Linked DNA regions of Bryobacter aggregatus MPL3. The protein of the gene in region 1 interacts with the protein of each later gene in a pairwise test. Links are inferred from orthologs where the notes say so. Each region holds a gene or a part of one and is shown on either strand. Other genes may lie near its edges.

Region 1 (8,051 bases):
TTGCGGTGGTCTTCATGCCGGTGGCGCTCATGACGGGCATCGTCGGCCGCTTCATGTCGAGCTTCGGCTTTACCGCTGCTTTTGCAATCATGGTCAGCCTGCTGGTGAGCTTCACGCTGACGCCGGCCTTGTCGGCCAAATTCCTCAAAACGAAGCCAAATACCGGCCACAACAGCACCAAGGAAGGGTTGCTCTTCAAGGTGGTCTCCCGGCCTTACATGGGTTTGCTCGACTGGAGCATGTCGCACCGCTGGGTGATCATCGTCATTTCCGCCGTGGTCATCTACACCACCGGACCGCTGTTCATGAGCATGGGTAAGGACTTCCTGCCCGTCGATGACCAGAGCTACTTTGAGGTGACGGTGAGAACGGCTCCGGGTTCCTCGCTCGAGGGCACCACCAATGCAATGAATAGCGTCGAAGGCGAACTGAAGAAGCTCCCGGGCTTGAAGTATCTGCTCACCACGATTGGCGCCGATATCCAGAAGCGCGTCGATCGCGGCAGCATCATCGTGCAACTGGTGCCGCCCGAGAAGCGTGAGTTCAGCCAGCAGCAATTGATGGAAAAGACGCGTGCGATGATGAAGCCCTTCTCGAAGGACATGATTGTGGGCGTGCAGTTGCCGGCCCTGATTTCGGGCGGCGCGAGCGATCGCGATCTGCAGTATTACGTCCAGGGCCCGGACCTCGCTCAGTTGGAGCGTTACTCCCGCGCCATCATGACGAAGCTGGCCGAAGTGCCCGGTGTGGCTGATCTCGATATGTCCTATGAGCCTGGCAAGCCGGAACTGCGCGTCGACATCAATCGCGACAAGGCTGCCGACCTCAACGTCAGCGTCAACAGCATCGCCACGGCTTTGCGCACGCTGGTTGCCGGGGACTCCCAGGTGACCACCTATCGCGAGGGGGACGATCGCTATGACGTCCAACTGCGCGTCGATAAGAACTTCCGCAATTCGCCGCAAGCGTTGAACCGGCTGTTTGTCCCTTCGACCACCTTGGGCAATGTGCCAGTGTCGAACGTGGCCAGTCTGATTGACGCGACCGGCCCCACGGCCATTGACCGCTACAACCGGCAGCGGCAGATCATGATCCAGGCGAACATTGCCAAGGGTGGGTCCTTGTCAGACGCGCTGGCAGCGACGCAGAAGATTGTCAACGATCTGAACATGCCGCCGCAATACGCCACCGGTACGGTGGGCCGCAGTAAGGAGTTTGGCAAGGCGGGGGTCAGCTTCATCGGCGCCTTCCTGCTCTGCTTCATCTTCATGTACATGATTCTGGCGGCGCAGTTTGAAAGCTTCCTTGACCCGATTACGATCCTGCTCAGCCTGCCGCTCAGCGTGCCCTTCGCGCTCTTGAGCTTGAAGCTGGCCAATGAGAACTACAACATCATCTACACCTCAGTCGGAATCCTGGTGCTCTTCGGAATCGTGAAGAAGAATTCGATTCTACAGGTGGACCATATCAAGCGTCTGCGAGAGGAAGGGCTCCCTCGGGCCCAGGCGATTCTGAAGGGTTGCGAAGACCGTCTCCGCCCGATTCTGATGACTACTGCCGCGCTCGTTGCCGGTATGTTGCCGCTTGCCTTTGGCGGCGGCGCGGGCGCCGGCACTCGCCGTACGGTCGCGATCGTCGTCATCGGGGGGCAGACCATGTGTCTGCTGCTCAGCTTGCTGGTGACGCCGGTGGTCTATTCGCTGTTCGATGATATGTCAAACTGGCATCTGTTCTCGCGCCTGAATCGAATCTTCAAGCGTCGCGCGGCGAAGGAAGTCTTTGCGAGTCTGCTGAGTTTAGTGCTGTTCGCATCGGTTGGTTTTGCTGCGGAAACTCCGGCCCGCGTGGGTGTGAGCGCCGGGCAGAAGAAGCTGATGTTAAAGGACGCCATCGAGATGGCCATGCAGAACAATCTCGAGATCCAACTCGAGAAGACGAACACGGTGATTGCCCGCAGCCAGTATCGCCAGACCTTCGGCGTCTGGGATTTTACGCTCGGCTACAAACCGGCGTTCAACTATAATGTCACGCCCACATCGAGTGTGCTGCAAGCTGCCGATGGACGTCTGGTCGATCGGAACTTTACGAATAACTTCGGCGCCACCCAGCGCCTCCCCTGGAATGGCACTCGCTTTGATGCGGCCTTCAACAATAGCCGGATCAACACAACGAACCCATTTACGGGCTTGAATCCTTATCTGCAGTCGAGCCTTTCGCTGACCCTGACGCAGCCCTTGTTGCGTGGCAGAAAGATTGACAATGACCGGAATCTGATTCGCGTCCGCCGCAAGCAGGTGGATATCAGCGATGTGGATTATGAACTGCGCGTGATCAATGTGGTGACGCTGGTGACGCAGGCCTATTGGGATCTGGTGGCGGCGCGGGAAGACATCAATGTCCAGAAGCAGAGTGTCGACCTGGCCAAAGATCAGTATGAGAGAAGCAAGCGCCAGATCGACGCGGGCACTCTTGCGCCAGTGGAACTCTCGGCTGCGCTTGCCGAAATGGAGCGCCGCCAGGACACTTATTACGCCAGCATCGGCTTTCTCACCGAGGTCGAGAACAATCTGAAGAGCCTGCTGGCTGGTGGCCGCGATCAGTCGATCTGGGATGACGAGATCATCCCGATTGAAACGCGTAGTCTCGCGCCTCCGGCGGTGGATGATCTGAAGACCGCTGTGCGGGACGCCATCCAGCGCCGTCCGGAACTGAAGAATCTGCGGCTGCGTCTCGAGTCGAACGAGTACCAGAAGGATCTGGCCCGCAATCAACTGCTGCCCGCGGTGAATCTGACGGGGGGGTATCTCAGCACGGGTCTTGCCGGTGTGGTGAACAATGCACCCAATCCGTTCACCTCGTCCGGGGCCGCACAGTTGGACAGAATCAACAAGCTTTCGCAGCTTGCCGGACTCGAGCCGCTGCCTGCAGCCATCGGAAGTAGTGTGCCGGGCAGCTTCATCGGCGGCTACGGCACCACGCTCAATAATCTGTTTGGCAACAACTATACAAGTTGGCAAGCCGGGATTCAGGTGGACTGGACCCTGCGCAATCGTGCGGCCAAGGAGAATCTGGTGCAGACCAATCTGACGGATCGCACACTGGTTCTGCAACGGACGCGCAGCGAGCAGCAGGTGGAGGCGGAGGTTCGCAATTCGCTGCAGTTCTTGCGAACGGCGGAACAGCGGATTGTCGCAGCCGAAGCCAGCGCCAGCGCGGCCAAGGAGAAACTGGACAGCGAACAGCGGCTGTTTGAAACAGGTGAAAGCACAAACTTCTTAGTGCTGACGCGCCAGAACGAATATGCCGATTCGCAACGCCGCGGCTTGGTGGCAAGGCTCGATTTCAATAAGGCGATTGCCCGTCTCGAACAGGCGCTGGGAGCCACGCTCGAGACCCATCAGATTTCCTTGCAGTAATCACAGGATCATCACATGTTTTCCACAGCTTCTCCACGCGGGGGAGTGCCAAACTATGGCTGTACGCGATGAATGTAGCTGACATCGCCTTCCAGAAAGGCCTACCCGCAAATCTTGAGGCCGAGCGCTTGACGCTCGGCGCCGTCCTGGTGGACCCCGCTCAGTTTCCGCTGGTGGGTGGCGAACTGACGGCAGAAGACTTCAGTCTCGAGTCACACCGCCGCATCTTCCAGCGCATGAGCGAATTGGCCGAGCGCGGCGAGCACATCGATCGCATTGCGCTGGCCAACGAGCTGATGCGCCATTCGGAGCTGGAAGGCGCAGGCGGCCTGAGCTACCTGATGAGCCTGGACGAAGGGCTGCCGCAACTGCTCAACGTCTTTGGCTACGTCAAAATCGTCCGCGAGAAGTCGACGCTGCGCAAGATCATCTTCACCGCGCAGAGCGTGATGGACAAGGCTTTCTTGGGCGTCGACGAGGCGAATCACATTCTCGCCGAGGCCGAAGAGTCCTTCCTCAATGTCGGCGCGGCGCGTGGCAAGAACACGCTGGCTACGCCAACCGAGATCATCGACGAGATTGGTCTCGATCAATTTCTCGATCCCAGCAATCGCATTAAGGGCGTCTCGACCGGCTTTACGAAGCTGGACGAGATGACAGGCGGCTTTCGTGAAGGCGAACTGATCATTCTGGCCGCGCGCCCCGCCATGGGCAAGACCGCCTTTGCGCTGAACATTGCGCAGCATGTCTGCGGGCCGAAGGTGAACAAGGCGGTGGCGGTGTTCTCGCTCGAAATGTCAAAAGAGAGCCTGCTCACTCGTATGGTTTGCGCCGCGGCGCGCGTGGACCAGCATCGCTTCCGCACCGGCTTTCTGGGCGATGATGAGCGGCGTCAGCTTGCGGTGGCGGCGACGGATTTGATGGATGCTCCGCTTTATCTCGACGATTCGCCGGGCATCAACATGATGGACATCCACGCGAAGCTACGCCGCGTGCAGGCCGAGCGTGGCCTTGGGCTTGTCGTCATCGACTACCTGCAACTCATGCAGGCTCGCGGCTCGCACGATAGCCGTACGCAGGAAGTCAGCTCGATCTCGCGCGGCATGAAGTTGCTCAGTAAGGAACTGCGTGTTCCGATTCTGGCTCTGAGTCAGTTGAGCCGTGCGCCGGAAACACGTCCCGGCGACCACCGTCCGCAGTTGAGCGATTTGCGCGAATCGGGTTCGATCGAGCAGGACGCCGACATGGTGTGCTTCCTGTTTCGTGAGGAAGTGTACAAACCTGATCGCGAAGATATTAAGGGACGCGCCGAGCTCATCATTTCCAAGCAACGTAACGGTCCGATCGGAAAAGTCGATCTTGCCTTCATGCACAAGTTCACAAAATTCGGCAATCTCGCCGATGAACCGGGGATGGGTGATGGCGGTGGTGGCGGTTCCGATGATTATGTGTAGCCCTTCGATCCTCTAGCGGCGATTTCCGCGCGTTTCTAAATAGAGAAACGAAGGAGAGAAATGCAGCTACACGAGTACCGGGCGATGGCTAAAGGCGCCCTTTCGGAAGTGAGATCAGTCGTTCGCTATCGAGGCTTAAACACCGCCGGAGGATGGATTCGAGACCCGCTCAATATCCCTCAGAAGTTTGCGGCTCGCTTGAAGTCCCAGAGCCTGGGCAATGAGCGTTCGGAGAAGTATAAGGGCCCCTTTGACCCGGTTCGTTACATCCACGAGATGGCAGCTCTGGCCAAGGACAGCAACACGGGGAACTGCAGCGAACTGTCTGCCGTTGCCTTTAAGTTTCTGGCGCGCAAGCAGGTGACTCCCATTGAATACTTTGGTGTCTTTCGTGGAGGGTGGAATCACGCCTTTGTCGTGTTGAACCGGCCGTCGGATATCCCGCTCAATGAGTTTGCCAAGTGGTCGGTGAACGCGGTGGTTTGCGATCCACTCTATGACCGGTCTGCCGACGCCGGCTTCCTGGCGGCGTGGTATCCACGCATGTTCCCTCTCACGGAGAAGGACATCTTCCTCCGGATTTGTGACGACTAGCGCAGTCGCTCGATCTGAGCGCTGAGTTCCTCTTTGGACATCGAGCCGGGATGGTAGAGGCGGACGATTCCGGCGCGATCGATCAGCACCAGGGTCGGCGTTGTCGAGGCGCCGTAGACGCGAAAGTTCTCCTCGCTGAGAGGGGCGCTCATGCCCGGGATGGAAGCGTAGTATCGATCGTAGATCGAGGCAATATACGTTCTCTCCTCGGGTTTTGTTGCGTCTTCGCCGCCTGCGGCGTAGCCGTAGTATTGTGTGGGGCCAATGATGGTGAGCCCCTTGGAGGCATAGGTCCGCGCAAGTTCGGCGAGGATCGGGGCTTGTGCCTTGCAGTCTGCACACCAGTGCGCCCAGAAGAAAAGCAGCACGGGCTTGCCTTTGAATTGCGCAATGCTTTTCGTGGGATTCTTGCCGACTGCCACCTGGAGATCCAGCGCCGGAGCCGGCTTGCCAACCAGGGACAGGAGATTGATGTTCTTCTGGATTCTGGTCCGGATCGACGTCGCGTGGTAGCGTTGCAACTCGCTGTTGAGGAATGACAGTGCGTCATGCAAATGCCCCTTGGCTGCGAGTGCCTGTCCTTCCACCTCAATGGTGGCGCCCAGTGCGGTAGGCAAGCGCGCCTCATCGTCGAGCTTGCGTGTTTTGAGTAGGTCAAGCGCCAGCTTGCGAGTGCCCTTGGCATAGGCGATGGCCTTGTCGTAGTGCTTGGCTGCCAGCGCCCCCCGGCCCAGCCAGGATTGCGCTTCGAGCAATTCCGGAGTCCATGCTCCGCCGGCGCGCTGGGTTTCAATCAGCTTCTCGGCTGCGGGGAAATCCTGACGGGCCAGGAGTGCGCGCACGTCGGCGACGATTGCCGCTTGGAGTGCTGCTACCAGAAGGACGAAGCTTAAGATTCTCATGCGATGAGTTTCCGGGTGAATTCCATGCTGGACTCAAGATCCTGACGCTCTTTGAGGAGGGCGGCTTCCTTGTCGAGCTTGGGCGGGTCAGGTTGCTCGGTCCCCTTTTCCGCTAAGGCGAGGAAGCGGGAGAATTCCCATGCAGGGGTGTCGCGATAGGCGTCCCAGAACTTGGTCTCAAATACCTGGAACTTGCGGGCGCCGGTGACAATGATCTCCATCGAGAGCGTCTTGCCCGGGCAAAGCTGCCGGTAGCGGTTTACCCAGCCTGCGATGTCGACATTGCCCCGGCCCATGGGCGTCCATTGGACGGCGACGCCAAGAGGCGTCTTCCAAAGATAAGAGTCCCGGACATGGCTGGTGAGAATGTGGGGCGCGAGTGTTTCGAGCGTGAGATGAGGATCTTCGAGCGCCCAGACCGGATTGCCACTATCGATGACGGCGCCTACAAAATCCTTGCCGGCCAACTCGATCAGGCTCTTCAGTTCGCGGGCCTGCATGTCGCCGGAGTGATTTTCGACAGCGACCTTGATGTTCTGATCGACCGCGAAGCTCTTGACTGCCCGGAGGGTCTTTGCCGTGTTCTCGATGTGAGCGCTGAGGGGGACGGCACTGGCGCGATCGAGAGACGACCCCAGGAAGCAACGCACCAGACGGGAGTCACAGAGCTTGGCCGCGCGGATCACCCGGCGGAGCTGTTCCTCCGCGGTGCCTTGCTTGGGATCAAAGAGCGTGGAGGTGGGACAGATGGAGCGCATCCCGATCTCCAGTTCAATGCCCAGCCGCTTGGCGTGTGCGGCAACCTTCTGGACATGCTCATCCTCGAGCGAGCCGAGAAAGCGAATTTCAGAGAAATGAACGACTTTCGCGCCAAGCCGGGAGGCGTAGTCGAGATGTTCAAAGGCGGTCCAGCCCTGGCTGCGGACACTGAACAAGTCAATGCCCAGACGGATGTCGGAAGGGGCGGCGAAGGCGCTACTGAGGAGGGGCATGGCGGAGAAAGCTCGGCGTGTCATTAGAGAAGTTTTCGCTTTTCGAGAAAGTTGAAAATCAAACCATAAATTTCGGCGTCCTTCTCCGGGCCGAAGTTACCGTGTGCGCCTTGTGCCACAGGGATCAGTTCGGCATCAGCACCCGCTTCACGCAGCGCTTTGGTGAGATCGACCCCGTGGGCATAAGGAACGGTGGGGTCCTGGTCGCCATGAATGGTGAGAATTGGAGGCAAGTCTTTACGCACCCAGGTGATGGGCGAGACGCGGCGGGCTAATTCCTGCCGGTCGGGCAGCGTAGCGGGCAACCAGGTGACCGCATACTGCCGCATGTGTTGCCCTTCGAGTTGATCCTGCACGTCGGTGATGCCGTAAAAGTTGATCACGGCCGCAACTTTCGCCGGCGGCCCGAGCTTGGCCTGTTTCGGCGTCATGCCGACCATCAACGCGAGATGGCCGCCTGCGGAATCTCCGGTGACAATGATTTTGTTTTTATCGACGCCATACTTCGCCGCGTTGGCGCGAAACCAATCTGCCGCGAGCAGGGCGTCTTCCACGGCTGCGGGGGCAAGCGCGGCTCGGGACAACCGGTACTCTACATTGACGACAACCAGTCCCTTCTGGAGATAAGGCAGGCAGAGCCGCTCAAAGACGTTCTCCTTGGTGCCGCCTCCCCAGCCGCCTCCGTGGATGACG
Region 2 (3,014 bases), 880 kb from region 1 along the record:
CCTTCGACGCTCGGATTGGATACTTTGTTTTCGACTAGCGCCAGGCGATGGCCATCGGTGGCCACCATCGTCAGCGCCTTGTCGGTCATCAACAGTTGCGAACCGTTGAGGGTGAAGCGGCTCTCTTCGCTGGAGATCGCAAAGATCGTCTTCTGGATCATCTGCGACAAGGTCGAGGCCGGAATCTCGCCCAGCGGCGCGGGCATGGCCGGAAGTTCCGGATAGCTCTCGCGCGACATGCCGGCGATCCGCGAACGGGAACGCCCGCAGACGATGTTCGCCCACTGGTTGTCCATCATCTTGAAATTCACTTCGGCGTCCGGCAGCAAGCGGATGTAATCCAGCAAGCGCCGCGCGGGCAATGTGCCCGAGCCGGCTTTGATGATGCGCGCAGGGCAGGAGCAACGAACTCCCAGTTCCAGATCTGTCGCCGTTAAATGAATGACCCCTTCGCCCGTCTCAATGAGGACGTTCGACAGAATTGGGATCGTTGTCTTCTTTTCAACTACACCTTGAGAGAGATTTAACTCTCTGACCAGGTCCGATTGCTTTACGCTAAATTCCATTCGTTGGTGGTCCTTGCCCGACGCTTTCCGGAAGTACTACAAGAAGACAAGATATCTATGTATTCTCTAGAACCGTAATAGTAGGTGCTGCGGAAATGTGGATATCTCTCTAAATTATACAAAACAAAAACGCTTGCCGCTATGGCTTGCGATTAAAACCCTGTGGCCGACTTCTGCAACACTCGGCTCCACGGCCCGTTTTCCTATCCCGTCCTGTACGCGAAGAAGGAGCGAAGATGTGGAAAACGACTTATCACTAGTGGAATGAGTCGATTAGGCTGTGGAGAAGTTTGTTCAAATCCTGGTCCTTATGGCGCAACTCGTCAATCTTGTGGATGGAGTGCAGCACGGTGGTATGGTGTTTGTTCCCAAGGGAACGGCCAATCTCAAGCAACGAAGCCGTGGTCAGCTCCTTGGCCAGATACATCGCAATCTGACGAGGATAGGCGATGCGGCGCTCATTCGACTTCTGCTTGAGCTGGCTGGGCACTAAATCAAAACGATCGGCGACGGCCTTCAGAATCGATTCGATGGATACCCGCTTCTCGCTGTTCTGGGTCAGGTGCTTGAGAAGCTGCTTGGACATCTCCAGCGTGATGGGGCTGCCCGTCACACTCGAATAGGCCATCAGCTTCACCAGAGCGCCTTCCAGCTCCCGGATGTTCGATTTCGTACGTGTAGCCAGGAAGATGCGCACGTCTTCCGGCAGGTTCATGCCTTCGTGCTCGGCCTTGTGGTCGAGAATCGCCATTTTCGTTTCGAGATCAGGCGGCTGGACGTCGACAATGAGACCCCACTCAAAACGGCTGCGCAGGCGTTCGACCAGCCCCGAAACTTCCTTGGGCGGTGAATCGGAGGAGATCACGATCTGCTTCTGGTTGTCGAACAGCTCGTTGAAGGTGTGGAAAAACTCTTCCTGGGTTCGTTCCTTGCCGCCGATGATCTGGATGTCATCGATCAACAGCACGTCGGCCGAGCGATAGAACTGGTGGAAGTAGCTCATCTTCTCCATGCGGATGCATTGGATCATCTGGTTCATGAACTTTTCGCTCGTGGTGTAGATGATCTTCATCCCCGGATGTTCATGGAGAAGGTTGCGGCCGATGGCGTGCATCAGATGGGTTTTTCCCATGCCCACTCCGCCATAGATGAACAGCGGGTTGTAGCTGCGGGAAGGGCGGGTGGCAACGGCATGCGCCGCGGCGTGGGCGAACTGATTGCAGGAACCGACAACAAAATTGTCGAAAGAAAACTTTGGATTCAGCGGAGCAACTGGTTGCGAGAACAGGTTCTCAATCGACTGCGGGGAATCAGTGTAGGCATGATTCATTTGCGCAGGCCGGTTGAAACTGGGGGCTGGCGGCGCAATCGGGGCGATCGCTTCAAGGTCATAGACAACGCGGCGATAGGGCAGGTTGAGATGGGCAATGGCTTGCTCCACCTGCAAAGAGTACTCGCGTTCCATCCACTCCCGCGTGGTTTCATTCGGAACAGAGACGTACAGAATGTCTCCATCCGTCCTGGCAAGCGTAGTCCGTACTACCCAATTCTCAAAGCTCTCTGCGCTTAGGGTCGCTGCCAGCGTCTGTTTTACTAATTCCCAGGCGTTCATGATTTCCGCAATTTCAAAGCGATACTACTCCGCGCAGACCAAAACACAAAAATCCCACAAGTTTTCCACATGCTGTGGAAAAGTCGGGGGACGAGCGATGTGAGTTGGAGAACTATTCGGCTCGAGAGAATCTCGAGGAGCAGAAGGCATTAGCCCGCTATTTGGCCTGCGATTACAGAGTCTAGCACAGATACTGAAGAGGGCAACCAAAAAACAATCAAAATATAAGTGCTTTGTTGTGAGGTATTTGGCAGCGTTTTTCAGGGGCTTCCGATAGTTGACAAATGGGTGTAGAACTTGATGCTGTCATCGGGTTTTCATCGTCTCAAACAGAGCATTTGACAAGCTGGGACTCTGTCGGCGATACTAAGATTTCGGCGCTTGTAACGCAGACGCCGGGCTCCTGTGCGGGAGTAACTCAGCTGGTAGAGTGCAACCTTGCCAAGGTTGATGTCGCGAGTTCGAATCTCGTCTCCCGCTCCAACACCCCTTTTCCTCTTTTCTCCCTCTCTATTTCTTCCAATCCCATTGTTTGAGATGCCGGATAAACGATGCCCGGATCGGAGTGGCCTGCCGTCCTTTCGCGAGCGCGTAGCCGATGCGGCGGACTGCTGTCGGCTCAAAAGGCACAAAGCGGCAATCCGTACGGCCTTCAGCGGCCCGGTCTGGTACCAGACTCAGCCCATACCCTTCCGCAACCAGACGCAGAATACTCTCGAGGTGATCACTCTCGAAGATCTGCTGGAATTGCGCCTTTGCCTTGGTGCAGGCGGTGAGAACATCTTCTCGCAGGCAATGGCCTTCTTTGAGTAGGAGCATGCGTTCAATGCCGAGGC

The links. Proteins that work in one complex are often made in the same cells at the same time.
Region 2: the proteins of dnaB (region 1) and dnaA interact in binary tests that used the Escherichia coli proteins (3 or more experiments, as listed by UniProt). The link is inferred for Bryobacter aggregatus MPL3 from one-to-one orthologs.

What each region holds. Positions count from the first base shown.
Region 1 is NZ_JNIF01000003.1:785,658-793,708, reverse strand. Bases 2,684-5,677 are described here. They hold dnaB (replicative DNA helicase), read left to right. Parts: upstream 2,684-3,484; coding sequence 3,485-4,870; downstream 4,871-5,677. Other genes in these bases: M017_RS27365 (TlpA family protein disulfide reductase), read right to left, coding at 5,461-5,677; M017_RS0104030 (hypothetical protein), read left to right, coding at 4,931-5,464; M017_RS0104040 (efflux RND transporter permease subunit), read left to right, coding at 2,684-3,416. In the rest of the region: more of M017_RS0104040, read left to right, coding at 1-2,683; more of M017_RS27365, read right to left, coding at 5,678-6,366; M017_RS0104020 (sugar phosphate isomerase/epimerase family protein), read right to left, coding at 6,363-7,382; M017_RS0104015 (alpha/beta hydrolase), read right to left, coding at 7,382-8,051. UniProt on the Escherichia coli protein: The main replicative DNA helicase, it participates in initiation and elongation during chromosome replication. Travels ahead of the DNA replisome, separating dsDNA into templates for DNA synthesis.
Region 2 is NZ_JNIF01000003.1:1,663,960-1,666,973, forward strand. What follows is about bases 1-2,873. They hold dnaA (chromosomal replication initiator protein DnaA), read right to left. Parts: upstream 2,179-2,873; coding sequence 823-2,178; downstream 1-822. Other genes in these bases: dnaN (DNA polymerase III subunit beta), read right to left, coding at 1-566; M017_RS0107970 (LysR family transcriptional regulator), read right to left, coding at 2,689-2,873. Outside these bases: more of M017_RS0107970, read right to left, coding at 2,874-3,014. UniProt on the Escherichia coli protein: Plays an essential in the initiation and regulation of chromosomal replication. Binds in an ATP-dependent fashion to the origin of replication (oriC) to initiate formation of the DNA replication initiation complex once per cell cycle.